DNA from 2 places in the Calidithermus timidus DSM 17022 genome. Region 1 is predicted to be linked to the other one. Evidence: riboswitches for the same ligand, from Rfam matches in the RefSeq annotation. Region 1 holds a riboswitch; the other holds the start of a gene.
The links. A riboswitch is a leader RNA that binds a small molecule or an ion and turns the genes downstream of it on or off. The one in region 1 is predicted to bind cobalamin.
Positions count from the first base shown of each region.

Region 1 (7,209 bases):
GATATCGTTGAACTCGGAGTAGCACATGTGGGTATGGATCTGCGTTTCATCGGCCACCCCCGAGGCGCAAAGCCGGAAGCACTCCACCGCCCAGGCCAGGTAGCCCTCCCATTCAGACCGGCGCAGTGGCAGGCCTTCCCGCAGGGCCGGCTCGTCAATCTGGATGACGCGGATTCCGGCTCGCTCGAGGTCGGCCACCTCATCCCGCAGGGCCAGGGCGATCTGGCGGCAGACCTGTTCGCGCGGAAGATCATCGCGCACAAAAGACCACTGCAGCATGGTCACAGGCCCGGTCAGCATGCCCTTGACCGGCTTTGAGGTAAGGGACTGGGCGTAGCTCGCCCACTCGAGGGTCATCGGACGGGGGCGCGAGACATCGCCAAAGAGAATCGGGGGGCGGACGTAGCGTGAGCCGTAGCTCTGAACCCAACCGTGCTGGGTAAAGGCGTAGCCACGGAGCTGCTCGGCGAAGTACTGCACCATATCGTTGCGCTCGAACTCCCCGTGCACGAGGACATCCAGGCCGATCTCCTCCTGCCAGCGCACTGCCTCCTTCACCTTGCTTTTGAGGAAGTCCGTGTAATCGGCGGTGCTCAGCTCACCCCTGGAGAAAGCCGCCCGGGCCTTACGGACCTCGCCGGTCTGGGGAAAAGAGCCGATGGTGGTGGTGGGGAAAAGGGGCAGCCCAAGGTGGGCCTGTTGGGCCTCGCGGCGCAGCGGGAAAGGGCTTTTGCGGCGGGTCATCTCGGGCGTGACCTGTGCGAGGCGCTCTTGCACCTTAGGGTCGTGAATCTTGGCCGAGCTACGGCGCGCGGCCACCGCCGCTGCCGAGGCGGCCAGCTCGTCTTTTACCGCTGCTCGCCCCTGGTTGAGGGCCCGGCCTAGGATCGAGAGTTCCTCCAGCTTCTGTACCGCAAAGGCTAACCAGCTCTTCAGCTCCGGGTCGAGGGCGGTTTCCAAGGAGAGGTCTATCGGCACGTGCAGCAAGGAGCAAGAAGGGGCGATCATCACCCGCTCTTCTCCCCGCGCCTCCACCACCGGCTCCAGCCGCTCGAGGATGGCGGATAGGTTCGCCCGCCAGACGTTGCGTCCATCGATCACCCCAAGGGAGAGGGTGAGTTCCCTTGGTGCCTTGAGAAGAACCGGCTCGAGCTCGCCCGGAGCGCGCACCAAATCGAGGTGCACCCCGGCTACCGGCAGCGAAAGCGCGAGCTCGAGGTTCTCCCCGTAACCGCCAAAATAGTTGGTCAGGAGAAGCTTAAGGCCCGGCACCTCCTCGGCCAGAGCTGTGTAAGCCCTGCGGAGGGCACCTTGGCTGGCCTCGTCGAGCTCGAGCGAGAGCACCGGCTCGTCCATCTGCACCCACTGGGCGCCGTGGCTGTGCAGTCGGCGCAGCACCTCGGCGTAAACCGGCAAGAGGCCCTCGAGCCAGTCGAGCGGGTTTAGGGCCTTGTCCTTGCTTTTGGCGAGCTTGAGGTAGGTTACCGGCCCCAACAACACCGGCCGGGTCTCATAACCCAAGGCTTTGGCCTCCAGGTACTCGTCGATGGGCTTGGTAGAGGCCAGTCGGAAAGTCTGGTTGGCCTCGAGCTCCGGCACCATGTAGTGGTAGTTGGTGTCGAACCACTTGGTCATCTCGAGCGCGGGCAGCCCCCGGGTTTCGCTGCCGCGGGCCATAGCGAAGTAGAGCTCGAGCGGGACCTCTCCGCCTTTCCACCCATACACCGCTGGAATTGCCCCGACCATAACGCTGGTGTCGAGCACATGGTCGTAGAACGAGAAGTCGTTGCTGGGGATATGGGCGATGCCCAGGGCGTGTTGCCTGGCCCAGTTGGCCTTACGCAGCGCGCGCCCAACTTCCAGCAGGGTGGATTCGGAAGTTTTGCCCGACCAAAAATTCTCCAAGGCGAACTTGAGTTCGCGTTTGGGACCGATCCTTGGAAAACCTAGATTGCCGATTAAAACAGACACAACAACTCCTTTCCCGGAACTCCGAGAAGTGATTCCTCGTAATCCGTCCTTACCTTGCAAAGCGGTTATCATACCGGATTCAAAAAGATAATCACCCAAACCAAAGACCTTCAGAGGCTATCTTTTTGAATCCTAGAGCACACCCCTCCCTGACGGTCGGCGAAGAAAGCGTACCCCTTCGGTCGGCTGCCCCGCCTTGGCGGGGCGGCGTTCCCATTCGGGAACGAACTGACCGAATCTGGTATCACACCGCGCAGCTCGTGCACTCCTCCACCGAGAGGTTCTTGGTGCGGGTGTAGTAGAGGCTTTTGAGGCCTTTCTTCCAGGCGTAGACGTAGAGCCGGGCCAGCTCGCGGGTGCTGGTCTCGCTGGTCACATACAGCACCGTGCTGATGCCCTGGTCCACGTGGGGCTGAATCTCGGCCACCAGGTCAATCAGGCGGTACATGTTCATGTGGTAGGCCGACTTGTAGTACCAGTAGGTCTCCTCGGAGAGGAACGGCACGGGGTAGTAGGTGGTGGCGTTGCCGTAGGTGCGGGTCTCCACCACGTCCACAATGGGGGCGATGGAGGGGGTGGCGTTTTGGATGTAGCTGATGCTGGCGGTAGGGGCAATCGCCAGGCGGTAGGCGTGGTAGAGGCCGTGTTCGGCTACTGCGGCCTTGAGCCTGGCCCAGTCGGCGGGGGTGGGCAGGGCGATGCCCTCGAAGAGGCGCCGCACGGCTTCGCTGCGTGGGCTATAGTCTTCGCTTAGGTAGGGCTCGAAGTAGGCCCCGCTGGCGTAGTCGGAGCGCTCGAAGCCCTCAAAGCGCACCTTGCGCTCGCGGGCGATGTGCATGGAGCGCTCTATGGAGTAGAAGTTCACCGCGGCGAAGAAGCTCCTAGCGAAGTCGCGGGCCTCCTCCGATTCGTAGCGGATGCGGTTTTTGGCCAGGTAGCCGTGCAGGTTCATGGCCCCCAGGCCCACCGAGTGGAAGGCCCGGTTGGCCTGGCGCACCCCGGGGGCGTTCCTCACGTCCGAGAGGTCGCTCACCGCGGTGAGCATGTCCATGGCGGTGTGCACGCTTTCCCTCAACTGCCCGGACTCCATCACGTTCACGATGTTCAAGGAGCCCAGGTTGCAGCTGATGTCGTAGCCGATCTGGTCGCCCTGGCCGTAGTCGCCGATGATGGAGGTGGTCTGGAGCTGGAAGATCTCGGTGCAGAGGTTGGACATCTTGATCTGCCCGAGACCCTTGAGCGGGTGGGCCCGGTTGGCGTTGGACTTGTAGATGAGGTAGGGGTAGCCGGACTCGAACTGGGTCTGGGCGATGCGGGTGAGCATGTATCGGGCCGAAATGGGGCGCTTCTTCACCGCGGGGTGGGCGACGAGCTCTTCGTAGCGCCGGTCCAGGTCCATGTCGTCCAGGTGCTCTCCAAAAGCCTGGTAGACCGAGTAGGGGGCAAAGACGAAGAAGTCCTCACCCCGCTCGGCCAGCTCAAAGAACTTGCTTGGCACCACGAGCCCCAAGGAGAGGGTCTGGAGGCGGCTTTTCTCGTCGGCGTTGATCTTCTTGGTGTCGAGGAACTCCTCCACATCCCAGTGGAAGATGTTGAGGTAGACCGCCCCGGCCCCCTTGCGCTGGCCCATCTGGTCGGCGTAGTTGAAGGCGTCCTCGAACAGCTTGGCCACCGGCACCACCCCCTTGGCCGCGTGGGCCACGCCCTTGATGGGCTCCCCTCGAGCCCGCAGCTTGGAGAGGTTGATGGCCACCCCTCCGCCGATCTTGGAGAGCTGCATGGCGGTGTTGAGGGTGTAGCCGATGGAGTTTAGGCTGTCGTCGAGCTCGAGCAAGAAGCACGAGACCAACTCCCCGCGCCTTGCCCGGCCCGCGTTCAAGAAGGTGGGGGTGGCGGGCTGGTAGCGCCCTTCCATCATGGCCCGCACGTAGGCGCGGGCTTTTGCTACGTCGCCCTGGGCTAAGTGCAGCGCCACCGCCAAAACGCGCTCCTCGTAGCGCTCGAGGTACTGCTCCTTGTCGTCGGACTTCAAGGCGTAGTCCTTGTAGAACTTGGAGATGGCCATGAAGCTGGCAAAGCGGAAGCCGTAGCTGTAGGCCAGATCGGAGAGCTCGAGCAGGTCTTCCTTCCGGTACAGCCGGAAGAAGTCCTCGTAGTAGCCCTCGGCGATGAGGGCCTGCAGGCGCTCGAGGGGCCCGGGGAAGCGCCGGAGCTTCCGGCTTACCTCTTCCTCGAAGGCAGATACGGCCTCGAGGTCTTTCTCGAGTTGGAAAAACCCATCCCGCTTTTGCAGGACTTCGCTGTTAAGCTCGAGGTAGCGCAAGCGCCCTCACCCCTTCCCAAAAACGCACGACGTCCTCTGCGCGCCCTGCGAGTTCGAACTTGTGGATCACCTCGAAGCCGAATGCCGCAGACAGTCGATCGGCGGCTTTGGCGTAGTTGGAACCCCAGTTGCGGTTGCCGCTGGCCGCGACCGCGCGGATGTGGGCCTGGTTGCGCCGGGCGAAGCGCTCGACCTCAGGGGGTACCTGGCCCAGCCCGGTGGTATAGGTCAGGAGCACGCAGGGCTCTTCTACCTCCTCCTCGCCTGTAGCAATCCGCAGCAGCCTGGGCGTGGGTAGCTTGCGCACGAAGCGCTCGACATTGCCGGTCTTGGAAGCATAGACGATGAGCAAGGATCACCTCGGAATCGGGTCGATGGTCGATGGCTATACGGTCGTACGCAAAACGCAAGGCGTCCAACGTACGACGTAGAGTGCAAGACGCCGGATTTATGTGCGTCTTTATCGCTTTACGTGGAGTTTAGCTGTAGAAGATTCACCTTGGCCATCCTTTCCGCCCCTGACGCGGGGGCTAGGATAGGGTTTGGGCAGGCATTCGGACTGATGGGGCTTCCCCCCAATCACCGTTGCGCGACAGTGGCGGATTCACACCGCACTTCCCCTGTCTCCAAACCCAGAAACCACATCTTGTGGCTTCTGCGAACAAGCCTACTATAGGTTGGGGTTACTGTCTATAGTCGGGGGCAGAAGGGTCGGTGGGCGGGTGCTCAGCTCAGGCGGTGCTGGTAGAGCACCGAGGCGATCTTGCCGATGAGCAGCACGGCCGGGTGATCGGGGTGGAAGCGGGGGTCAACCTCGGTTTCGGTGAGCACCACCAGCGAGTAGGCCAGGTTGTCCTTGGCCAGAATTCCCGCGTCGTGACGGCACTGGCGGATCTCACCCGACTTGGAGTAGAGCCTGAAGGGGGCTTTGCCCTCCTCGAGGTCGTCAAGGTCGGCGGGCAGGTAGCGCAGGAAGAAGGTCATCTGCTGCTTCGAGAGGATCGAGAGCGCGGTCTGGGTGGCCTCTGGCGAGAGCAACTCGCCGTGCCACAGCCGCTTGAGCAGCAGGCCCAGATCCTCGGCGCTTACCGTCGAAGCTTCCCCCTTGAGGCGTCGGGGGTCGGGGCGATCGTCGGGCAGGGAGAGCATTCCTGCGCTGTAGGTGTTGTGCCAGCCCTGAGCCCGGTAGTAGGCGTTGAAGGGTTCCTTGTGCCCGAAGTAGTCCAGCACTACGTTGGTGGCGGTGTTGTCGCTGACGACGATCATCAGCGTGAGCAGGTCGAGCAGGGGCAAGGAGAGCCCATGAGTACCGGCATCGCCGGGGGCCGGATGGCCCTTCACTAGCGAGAGCTCCTTGAGCACCCCCGAGCCCCCCGCCACTGTCTCTGGCTTGACCCGCACCGCCTGGCGCAGGTCGGTGCCGGTGCTCAGCGCGTAGCAAAGCATGGGCAGCTTGATGGTGCTCGCCGCCAGCACCTTCCAGTCGGGGTTGTGGGCGTAGTGCTCGTGGCTGTGCAGGCTCTCCAGCCAGATGCCCACCTTGCCGGGGAAGCGGCTTACCAGCTGCTGGATCTCAGCCCACATCGCAGGCATGGCTTACCTCCTTGCCAAGCACAGTCTAACCGCCTGGGCGAAGCCGTCCTCCTCGAGCCCGGCCACCACCACGCTGGCGGCCTCGCGGACGACCTCCTCGGCGTTGCCCATGGCGATGCCCAGCCCCACCTGCTTTATGGCCTCGAGGTCGTTGAGGCTGTCCCCGATCATCGCCACCTCCTCCATCGCCAGGCCGTAGCGCTCGGCCATCCAGCGCAGGGCGCTGGCCTTGGAGGTGCCCTTGGGGTCGGCCACCGCCACCACCTCGCCCTCGCCCACCAGGTACTCCAGCCAGTCCAGTCCCTCCACCGCCGTGATCGCCTGGCGTAGGTCGTTCCAGAGCTGCCCGTCGAGGACGAAGACCCCGCCCACGCAGGGCTCAGGCAGCTCCAGCAGGTCGATGCGCTGGTAGCTCACCCCCATGCGCTCGGCGAAGCGGTGTAACTCGCGGGGGGGATTCTCACTGTAAAGCCGTCCCGAGGCTCCTGAGACGTAGAAGGGTAAGCCCTGTGCTCTCGAGTGCAACACCATGCGGCGGTAGGTCGAAGGAGACATGGCCACGCTGTGAACCAATGTAGCCCCCTGGGTGATGAGGCTGCCGTTGCTGAAAGCGTGGTAGCCCTGGGGTTCCATCTTGAGGGCATACTCCAGGCCATAGCCCCCGAAGGGCCGCCCCGTGACCACCGCGAAGCGCATCCCCGCCGCCTTGGCTTCCTCCACCGCCTGCCAGGCCGAAGCAGGGACTCCTTGGCTCGGGTGCACGAAGGTCCAGTCCAGGTCGACGCCGATCAGGCGGATCACGACCGGCCCTCGGCAGCGGCCACCCACTCCAGCGCCTGGGCCAGGCCGCACTCTTCCACCCGGCCCACCACCCGCTTCGAGCGCTCCTTCACCGACTGGGGGGCGTTGCCCATGGCGATGCCTACTCCCGCGGCCAGGATCAGCTCGAGGTCGTTCTCCCCGTCTCCCACCATCGCGCAGTGCTCCAGCCCCAGGCCGTAGCGCTCGGCCACCCAGCGGGCGGCGCTGAGCTTGGACACTCCGGCAGCCGTCACCGAGTTGAAGCCGATCCCCGGCACGCCGGGGCTGGTGGCCTCGTGGAGCTCGGCCCCTTCGATGCGCTGCACCCGCCCGCGCACCTCCTGCCATTGCCCTTCCAGCGGCGTAACGTACTGCACCCGGATCACCTCGCCAGGCGGCTGATCCAGGGGGGCGACCTTGGCCATGAAGCCCAGCATCCGCTGATGGGCCTCGAGGTCAGGGTGGTTTTGTTCGATGAAGAAGCCCCCGTCGGCGGTGTACACCTCGAAGGGGATGGCATA
Region 1 is NZ_KB890696.1:72,661-79,869, reverse strand. It holds gene metE (5-methyltetrahydropteroyltriglutamate--homocysteine S-methyltransferase) at 1-1,971, opposite strand, end outside; gene nrdE (class 1b ribonucleoside-diphosphate reductase subunit alpha) at 2,216-4,294, opposite strand; gene nrdI (class Ib ribonucleoside-diphosphate reductase assembly flavoprotein NrdI) at 4,275-4,646, opposite strand; adenosylcobalamin (AdoCbl) riboswitch at 4,799-4,941, opposite strand; gene B047_RS0106870 (serine hydrolase) at 5,021-5,887, opposite strand; gene B047_RS0106865 (HAD family hydrolase) at 5,891-6,688, opposite strand; gene B047_RS0106860 (HAD family hydrolase) at 6,685-7,209, opposite strand, start outside.

Region 2 (7,209 bases), on a different contig from region 1:
TCCAACAGCAGCAAGCGCTCGGTCACCTTGAGGCTGCAACGGGTCAGGGGACTACGGGTCTTCAGCACGCCTCACCCCAGCAGCACCACCGGGCGCCCCTCGACCTCACGCACCCGCACCATCGGGCCATAGACCTGGTTGAGAAGCGCCTGGGTAACGATCGTTCTTGGCTCGCCCTCAGCCACGATGCGGCCTGCGCTGAGGAAGGCCACGCGGTTGGCCTGCAGGGCCAGGTTGGGGTCGTGCAGCACCGTGAGGATGCCGATGCCCCCCGCACGCAGGCCCGCCAGCAAGGCCACGAACTCGGCCTGGTGGTGCAGGTCGAGGTGAGCGGTGGGCTCGTCGAGCAGCAGATAGCGTGGCCTGGATGCCAGGGCCCGCGCCAGCAACACCCTCTGACGCTCCCCGCCCGAGAGCGTGGGCAACAGGCGGTGGCGGAAGGGTTGGGTCTGGGTCTGCTCCAGTGCCCACTCCACGGCCTCCTGGTCTTCCCGGCCCTCGCGCCCCAAGAGCCCTAAGTGGGGGATACGCCCCAGCCGCACCACCTCCTCCGCCGTCATGTCCTCGGGGTAGCCGCCGTTCTGGCTCAAGAAGGCCATGGTCTGGCCGCGCCGGTAGCCCATAACCCCCTCCAGTAGCTGGCCATCGAGCTCGACCCGCCCCGCGCTCGGCTTCAGCAACCCCGCCAGCAGCCGCAACAGCGTCGATTTCCCCGCGCCGTTGGGGCCCAAAAGGGCCAGCCACTCTCCAGGGCGCAGCTCGAGGCTGACTTCCGCAAGAACAGGCTTTCCCCGATAACCAAAAGTCAACCCCACAGCCCGCAGCCCCTCTGCGCCTAGCCCCGGGTACTTCGCGTCTTGGGTCTTGCGTCCGGCCCTAAGCACGCCTTGCCCTCCACAGCAAATACAAGAAGAAGGGCCCCCCCAGCAGCGTGGTGACTACCCCCACCGGCAGTTCGGTGGGGCGAGCCACCACCCGCGCCAGCAGGTCGGCCAGCGCCAGCAGCACCCCCCCGCCCAACGCGGAAGCGGGCAGCAGAAAGCGGTAGTCGCCGCCCACCAGCTTGCGCAGGATATGCGGGGCTACGAAGCCCACGAAGCCGATGATGCCCGCGTAGACCACCGCGATGGCGGTGAGGAGGGTGGAGAGGGCGATCAAGAGCAGGCGCAGTTGGGGCAGCGGTAAACCCAGCGTGCGGGCGGTCTCCTCGCCCAGCGCGAGCGCGTTGAGGGCTCGGCTCAAGCCCAGCAGCAGCGGCGAGGCCCCCCCCAGCGCAAGGGCCATCACCTCCACCCCTCGCCAGCCCATGAAAGCCAAGCTGCCCAAGGTGTAGCTGAACACCTCGCGGATGCGGTCGGAATCGAGCAACAGCACCAGCGTAGAGAGTCCAGTGAGGATGCTGCCCACCACCACCCCGGCCAGGATCAGGTCGTGGCTGCGGGCCGCTCCGCCCGCCAGCAGCAGCGTGAAAGCCACCGCCAACAGCGCGCCCACGAAGGCTCCGAAGGCGGCGAAGCCGGGTACGCTGGCGAAGAACAGCGCCCCGCCAAAGGCTCCCACCATCCCGGCAAAGCTGATCGAGAGCGTGAAGCCGAAGGCTGCCCCCGCGGCCACGCCCATCAGGTAGGGGTCGGCCAGCGGGTTGCGGAACAGCCCCTGGTAGGCCGCCCCCGCCAACCCCAGGGCCGCGCCGACCAGCACGGCCCCCAGCACCCTGGGCAAGCGCAGCTCGGTGACGATGGGGTTTTGCTGCAAGCCGACGAGGGCGCGGAAGACCTCGAGCGGTGCGATGCTCACCGCCCCCTGCCCCACCCCCACGATGAAGGCCAGAGCCAGCAGGAACAGAAGGCCGGCGAAGACCAGCAGGCGCCGTCCGCCCCAAGGCCCCCCCAGGTACCGAGGGGGCAGCGCGGCCCGCAGGGAAGCCCTCCGCATCTAAAGCCTCACTTCAGGTTGGGGTGGAAGCACTCGATCAAGAGCTTCAGCCCCTGGGCCACCCGCGGTCCTGGCCTCGAGAGCAGGTCATCCTGCTGCCCACTGAAAGCGCAGATCCGGTTGTTCTTCACCGCCGACACACTGGCCCACCCCGGACGGTTCTTGATCGCGGCCACCTCCGGGTGGGTTACCACTATCACCTGCGGATTCTTCTGCACCACCAACTCGGGGTTGATCTTGGGGAAGGGGCCCAATTCGGCGGGGATGATGTTCTGGCCCCTGGCCTTGCTGATGAGCGTGCCGATGAAGGAGGAAGGGCCCGCCGTGTAGGGGGTGGGGTCGATCTCGTAGTAGACCAGCGGGCGCTCGGAAGCTTTGGCCGCGCGGGTCTCGAGGGCGAACACCTCGGCCTGCACACGCGCCACCAGCCGCTCCGCCTCGGCCCTGAGGCCCAGCAGTTCACCGTAAGCCCGCGCCGTACGGAAGATATCGTCGTAAGTCTGGGGGTTGGTCACGTACACGGTGAGCCCGGCCCGCTCGAGCGCCTCCAGCAGCCTCCCCCGGCTGATGATCACCAGGTCGGGCTTGAGCGAGACAATGAGTTCGGGGTTGGGGTTGATGAATCCGCCCGCCTTGGGCAGGCCCTTCACCATCTCGGGCCAGTTGGAGAACTGGTCGGTGGCCACGATGCGCCGGCAGGCCGCCTCGGAAAGCGAGCAAATGGTCTCGGTGGCCGAGGGCAACATGCTCACGATGCGCTGCGGCGCTTTTTTCAGGGTTACGGAACGGCCTGCGTCGTCGGTGACGGTGCGGGGAAATTGGGCCAGAGCCACCGACAAGAGTAAGCCGATGAGAAAGAACAAACCACGCTTCATCCATGCCTCCTGAGCTCCTCCACGGGCACCCGGCCTTCACGCCGAGGTTGGGGCACAGACAATGCCCCTGCGGGAGCAGGGGCATCAAAAGCGGTGATTCCCCGAATACTCCCTCTTCGTGCGAGAGGTGTCTCCCTAGTCGGGTCGGGAGACTCCCTGGCAGGTATTCGGACTCGAGGCGGTGGTCTAAAGACCCCCATGCGCTCTCACCGTTGCGCGACAGTACCGGAATACACAGCTAGCTGCTTCACCGGTTTCCCCACTTTAAGCTGTGACTACGCGCCACAGCACCAGGGACTTTGGGCCGGGTTGTCTAGCCCTAGCGGGCTCAGGGGCCACACTACACCCGCCATGCCTCCTTGACAAGCCCAAGGCTGACTCCTAAACTGTCCTTTGCCTTCGCCGGGATGGTGGAACTGGTAGACACACTATCTTGAGGGGGTAGCGAGCGCAAGCTCATGCGGGTTCAAGTCCCGCTCCCGGCACCAAACATAGGAGCGATGCGTGCATCGCTCCTATACTTTTGGAGCCAGGTGTATTTCTGGCCGAAAGCTCCTTCATCCTGGCCCGCTCGAGCAGCGGGCTTTGTTCATACCCCGGATGAGGCAGTGCACAAACTGGCCAAAGAAAGGCCGCGATCATGAAAGTGAAAACCATGCGCCTCGAGGACGGAATCCCCGTATTCGGCCAGCACGATGCCCAGACCCTCGGGCAGCTTCGCGACGTGGCCAGCCGCGCCCAAAGGACCGCGCTCATGGCCGACGGGCACTTCGGCTACGTGATGCCGGTGGGTGGCGTGGCGGCGTACCGCGACAAGGTCTCGGTGGCCGGGGTTGGCTTCGATATCGCTTGCGGCAACGCCGCCATCCGCACCGACCTGAGGCTCGAGCAGCTCCAGCCCTACCTCGAGGCCCTCGCCGACGAGATCGCCAGCACCATCTCCTTCGGCCTAGGCCGTACCAACCGCGCCGACGACGCCCCCGTAGACCACCCTCTCTTCGAGGACGCCGCCTGGGAAGCCATTCCCGGCAAAGCCGAGCGCGAAGCCCTGCGCGAGAAGGCGAGAGCCCAGCTCGGCACGGTGGGCTCGGGCAACCACTACGTGGACGTGCTCGCCGACGAGCAGGGCCGCGTTTGGGTGGGCGTGCACTTCGGCTCGAGGGGTCTGGGCCACACCATCGCCTCGGGCTTCATGGCCCTCTCGCAAAACCGCCCCTGGGGCTCGAGGAACGCCGAGGTAGAAGCGCTGCTCGACCTCAACTCCGAGCTCGGCAAAGCCTACTGGGCCCTCATGAACCTCGCCGGGCGCTACGCCTACGTGGGCCGGGAGTGGGTGGCCCGCAAGGTGGTGCAGATTTTAGGCGGGCGGGAGCTCGAGCTCGTCCACAACCACCACAATTTCGCCTGGAAGGAGACTCACGGCGGTGAGGAGTACGTGGTCGTCCGCAAGGGCGCAACCCCCGCCTTCCCCGGCCAGAAGGGCTTCGTGGGCGGCAGCATGGGCGACGACGCGGTGATCTTGCAGGGCACCGTGAATGCCGACCCCGAGACCCAGGCCATGCAGGAAGCCGCGCTCTTCTCCACCATCCACGGCGCGGGCCGGGTGATGAGTCGCCGCCAGGCCCTGGGCAAGATAGACCGCAAGACCGGGAAGGTCCTGCGGCCCGGTCAGGTCACCGAGGGTGCGATGAAGAAGTGGCTAAAGCAGAAGGGCGTGATCCTGCGCGGCGGCGGCCTCGACGAAAGCCCCCACGTCTACCGCCGCCTGCCGGAGGTGTTGAAGGCCCAGGGCAAGACCGTCGAGGTGCTGCACACCCTGCGCCCTTTGATCGTGGTGATGGCCGGAGCAAATGAATTCGATCCTTACAAGGATTGAGCTTGATCTCCCAAGCAGCGGTAAGCTACTTCAGTGCTGCTGAGAGACCTGGACGCGACTCGAGCCTTCGCCCGCAAGCTGGCCCAGGCCCTGCCTGAAGGGTCCCTGGTGCTGCTCACCGGCCCGATGGGCGCGGGCAAGACCACGCTGGTGAAGTTTCTGGCCGAGGCGCTGGGCTTTGGCGGTGAGGTGACCAGCCCCACCTACACCCTCATCCACGAGTACCCCACCCCTCAGGGCCCCATCGTCCACATCGACGCCTACCGCCTGGCCGACCAGGAGGAACTCTTCAGCCTGGGCCTCGAGGACTACCTCCCCGAAGCCCGCTGCGTGCTCATCGAGTGGGGAAAGCCCGAGGTCTTCCCGGACAGCCTCGAGGTGCGCCTGACCCCCCAGGGCGACACCCGCACCGCGGAGCTGATACCTCACGGCAACGCGCCTGCCATTCACGGCCTTTAGGCCGTCAGCAAAAAGCGGGAGGCTCGTGGTGAACCGCCGTCGAGGGTCGAGAGCCGAGGGTTAAGGCGTCTTGCATTTTGCGTTTTGCGTATGATACCGGATTCAAAAAGATACTCTTCAAAACCAAAACCCAGAGGCTATCTTTTTGAATCCCAGAGCACTCCCTTCGGTCGGGTTAGTTCGTCACCATTCGGTGACAAACTAACCCAATCTGGTATGACATACGACCCACGCCCGGCTATCGGCTACCAAGTATCGCAGCCTCAAAGATTCTCCCACAGGAACCCCAACAGCGCGTCCCACGCCTGTAACGACTCCCGGTAGGCCGCCGACCCCTCGCCCTGCTTGCGCAAGGTCTTGCGGTTAATTAAGAAGCCGTGGGCGCTGTTTAAACCAGGAGCCGGTAAGGCTGCTGGCGGGCCTCGGGGGCCTTGGCGAGCGCCCGGGCCTGCAAGATGAGCACCGGCACCGAAGGGGGAGCTTCGCGACCGCGCCCAGCCCGCGGAAGCTCTCAGGCCGGGACTGCGGGCCGTCGCCGTAGGTGCGACGGGTGAGTGCGTCGTTGCCAAGCTGGCCGGCGCGCCGCAGGTAGGCGTACCAGGCGACGTCGGCCACGCCGTAGGCGAAAACCAGGGCCTTGATGCGGTCCATGCGGGAGGCCGCCAGCACGTCGTCGACCTCGCCCTTGGCGACCCCGACCACCCCCTCCAACCCGTCCTCGCCCCGGTAGCTGTAAGCCGGGTGGGCCCCCGGAGGTGGGAGACCCAGGCATTGTGCCCCAACGCCCTCTGGGCTTCACTATTCTCGCCCGGAAAACGCTACCCTCGTAGGATAATGCGCCTGTTGTTGCTCAGCCTGTGCCTTCTGCTGTCCTCGGGCGTGCTGCTCGAAGAGTCCGCGGCCGAACCCCCGCAGGCCCCCGCGCCCACCATCCCCGAAGCCCAGGAGGAGCCCCAGCCCCCGCTGTGGGATCCCTTCACGGCCTATGCCCGCATGTACAGCCTGCCACCCGACGAGGAGATCCTAATGCCAGTGCATGGGGTGCGGGTGCGCCAGGTGGCCGACACCTTCGGAGCACCCCGCTCTGGCGGGCGCCAGCACGAGGGGCAGGACATCTTCGCCCCCAGGGGCACCCCGGTCTATTCGGCCACCGAGGGCGTGGTGGTGCGGATGGGCTACGGGCAACTCGGGGGCAACTACGTCTACGTGCTGGGGCCGGGCGGGCGGCGCTACTACTACGCCCACCTCGACGCCTACGCCAAGGGCCTCGAGGAGGGCGACGAGGTCACGACCAGCACGGTGCTGGGCTACGTGGGCAACACCGGCAACGCCCGCACCACCCCGCCCCACCTGCACTTCGGCGTCTACGGGAGCTGGTGGAGCGGCGACGAGCGGGTGATCAACCCGCTGGTGCTGCTGCGCGACCGCGACTGGAAGACACTGAGCAAGGCGGGGGGCGCAAAACCCGCTACGAAGCCCTCGAACGCCCCAGCAGCCCGGCCAGCGCGGTGATGCACAGCGCCAGCACCGCCACCACCGTGAAGGAAAAGCGCAGCGAGCTGATCTGGGCGATCCAGCCGATGAGGGGTGGCCCGGCCAGGAAGCCGAGGTAGCCCAAGGTCGCTACCGAAGCCAGGGCCACGCCGGGGTGTACCCCCTCCACCCGGCCTGCCGCACTGAACACCAGCGGGAACAGCGTGCAGTAGCCCAGCCCCACCAGCACGAAGCCCAGCAACACAGGAACCGGGCCCTGAGCCAACAGTGCCCCGCCCAGCCCCGCCGCCGCCAGCAAGCCGCCCAGCCGGGCCAGTCGAACCGGGCCGAAGCGGTGGGTGAGCCAGTCTCCGCCGAGGCGGCCTGCCACCATCGCCAGCGAGAAGGCCGCGTACCCCCAGGCCGCCAGGGCCTCGCCAGTGCCGATCACCTCGCGCAGGTAGACCGCGCTCCAGTCGGCCATGGCCCCCTCCCCCAGCCCGGTGCAGAAGATGATCACCCCCAGCCCCAGCAGCACGGCGTTGCGGGGGATGGCGAAGCCGGGGGCGCCCGCCTCGAGTGTCGCCGCCA
Region 2 is NZ_KB890697.1:31,549-38,757, forward strand. It holds gene B047_RS0109235 (hypothetical protein) at 1-68, opposite strand, end outside; gene B047_RS0109240 (ABC transporter ATP-binding protein) at 72-815, opposite strand; gene B047_RS0109245 (FecCD family ABC transporter permease) at 877-1,935, opposite strand; gene B047_RS0109250 (ABC transporter substrate-binding protein) at 1,944-2,810, opposite strand; cobalamin riboswitch at 2,952-3,120, opposite strand; tRNA gene B047_RS0109255 (tRNA-Leu) at 3,212-3,298, shown strand; gene B047_RS0109260 (RtcB family protein) at 3,451-4,686, shown strand; gene tsaE (tRNA (adenosine(37)-N6)-threonylcarbamoyltransferase complex ATPase subunit type 1 TsaE) at 4,720-5,145, shown strand; gene B047_RS17910 (hypothetical protein) at 5,509-5,847, opposite strand; gene B047_RS17615 (M23 family metallopeptidase) at 5,980-6,657, shown strand; gene B047_RS0109285 (MFS transporter) at 6,614-7,209, opposite strand, start outside.
Region 2: it holds a riboswitch for cobalamin, as region 1 does, so the genes downstream of both, B047_RS0109250 (ABC transporter substrate-binding protein) here and nrdI (class Ib ribonucleoside-diphosphate reductase assembly flavoprotein NrdI) in region 1, are expected to answer to the same signal.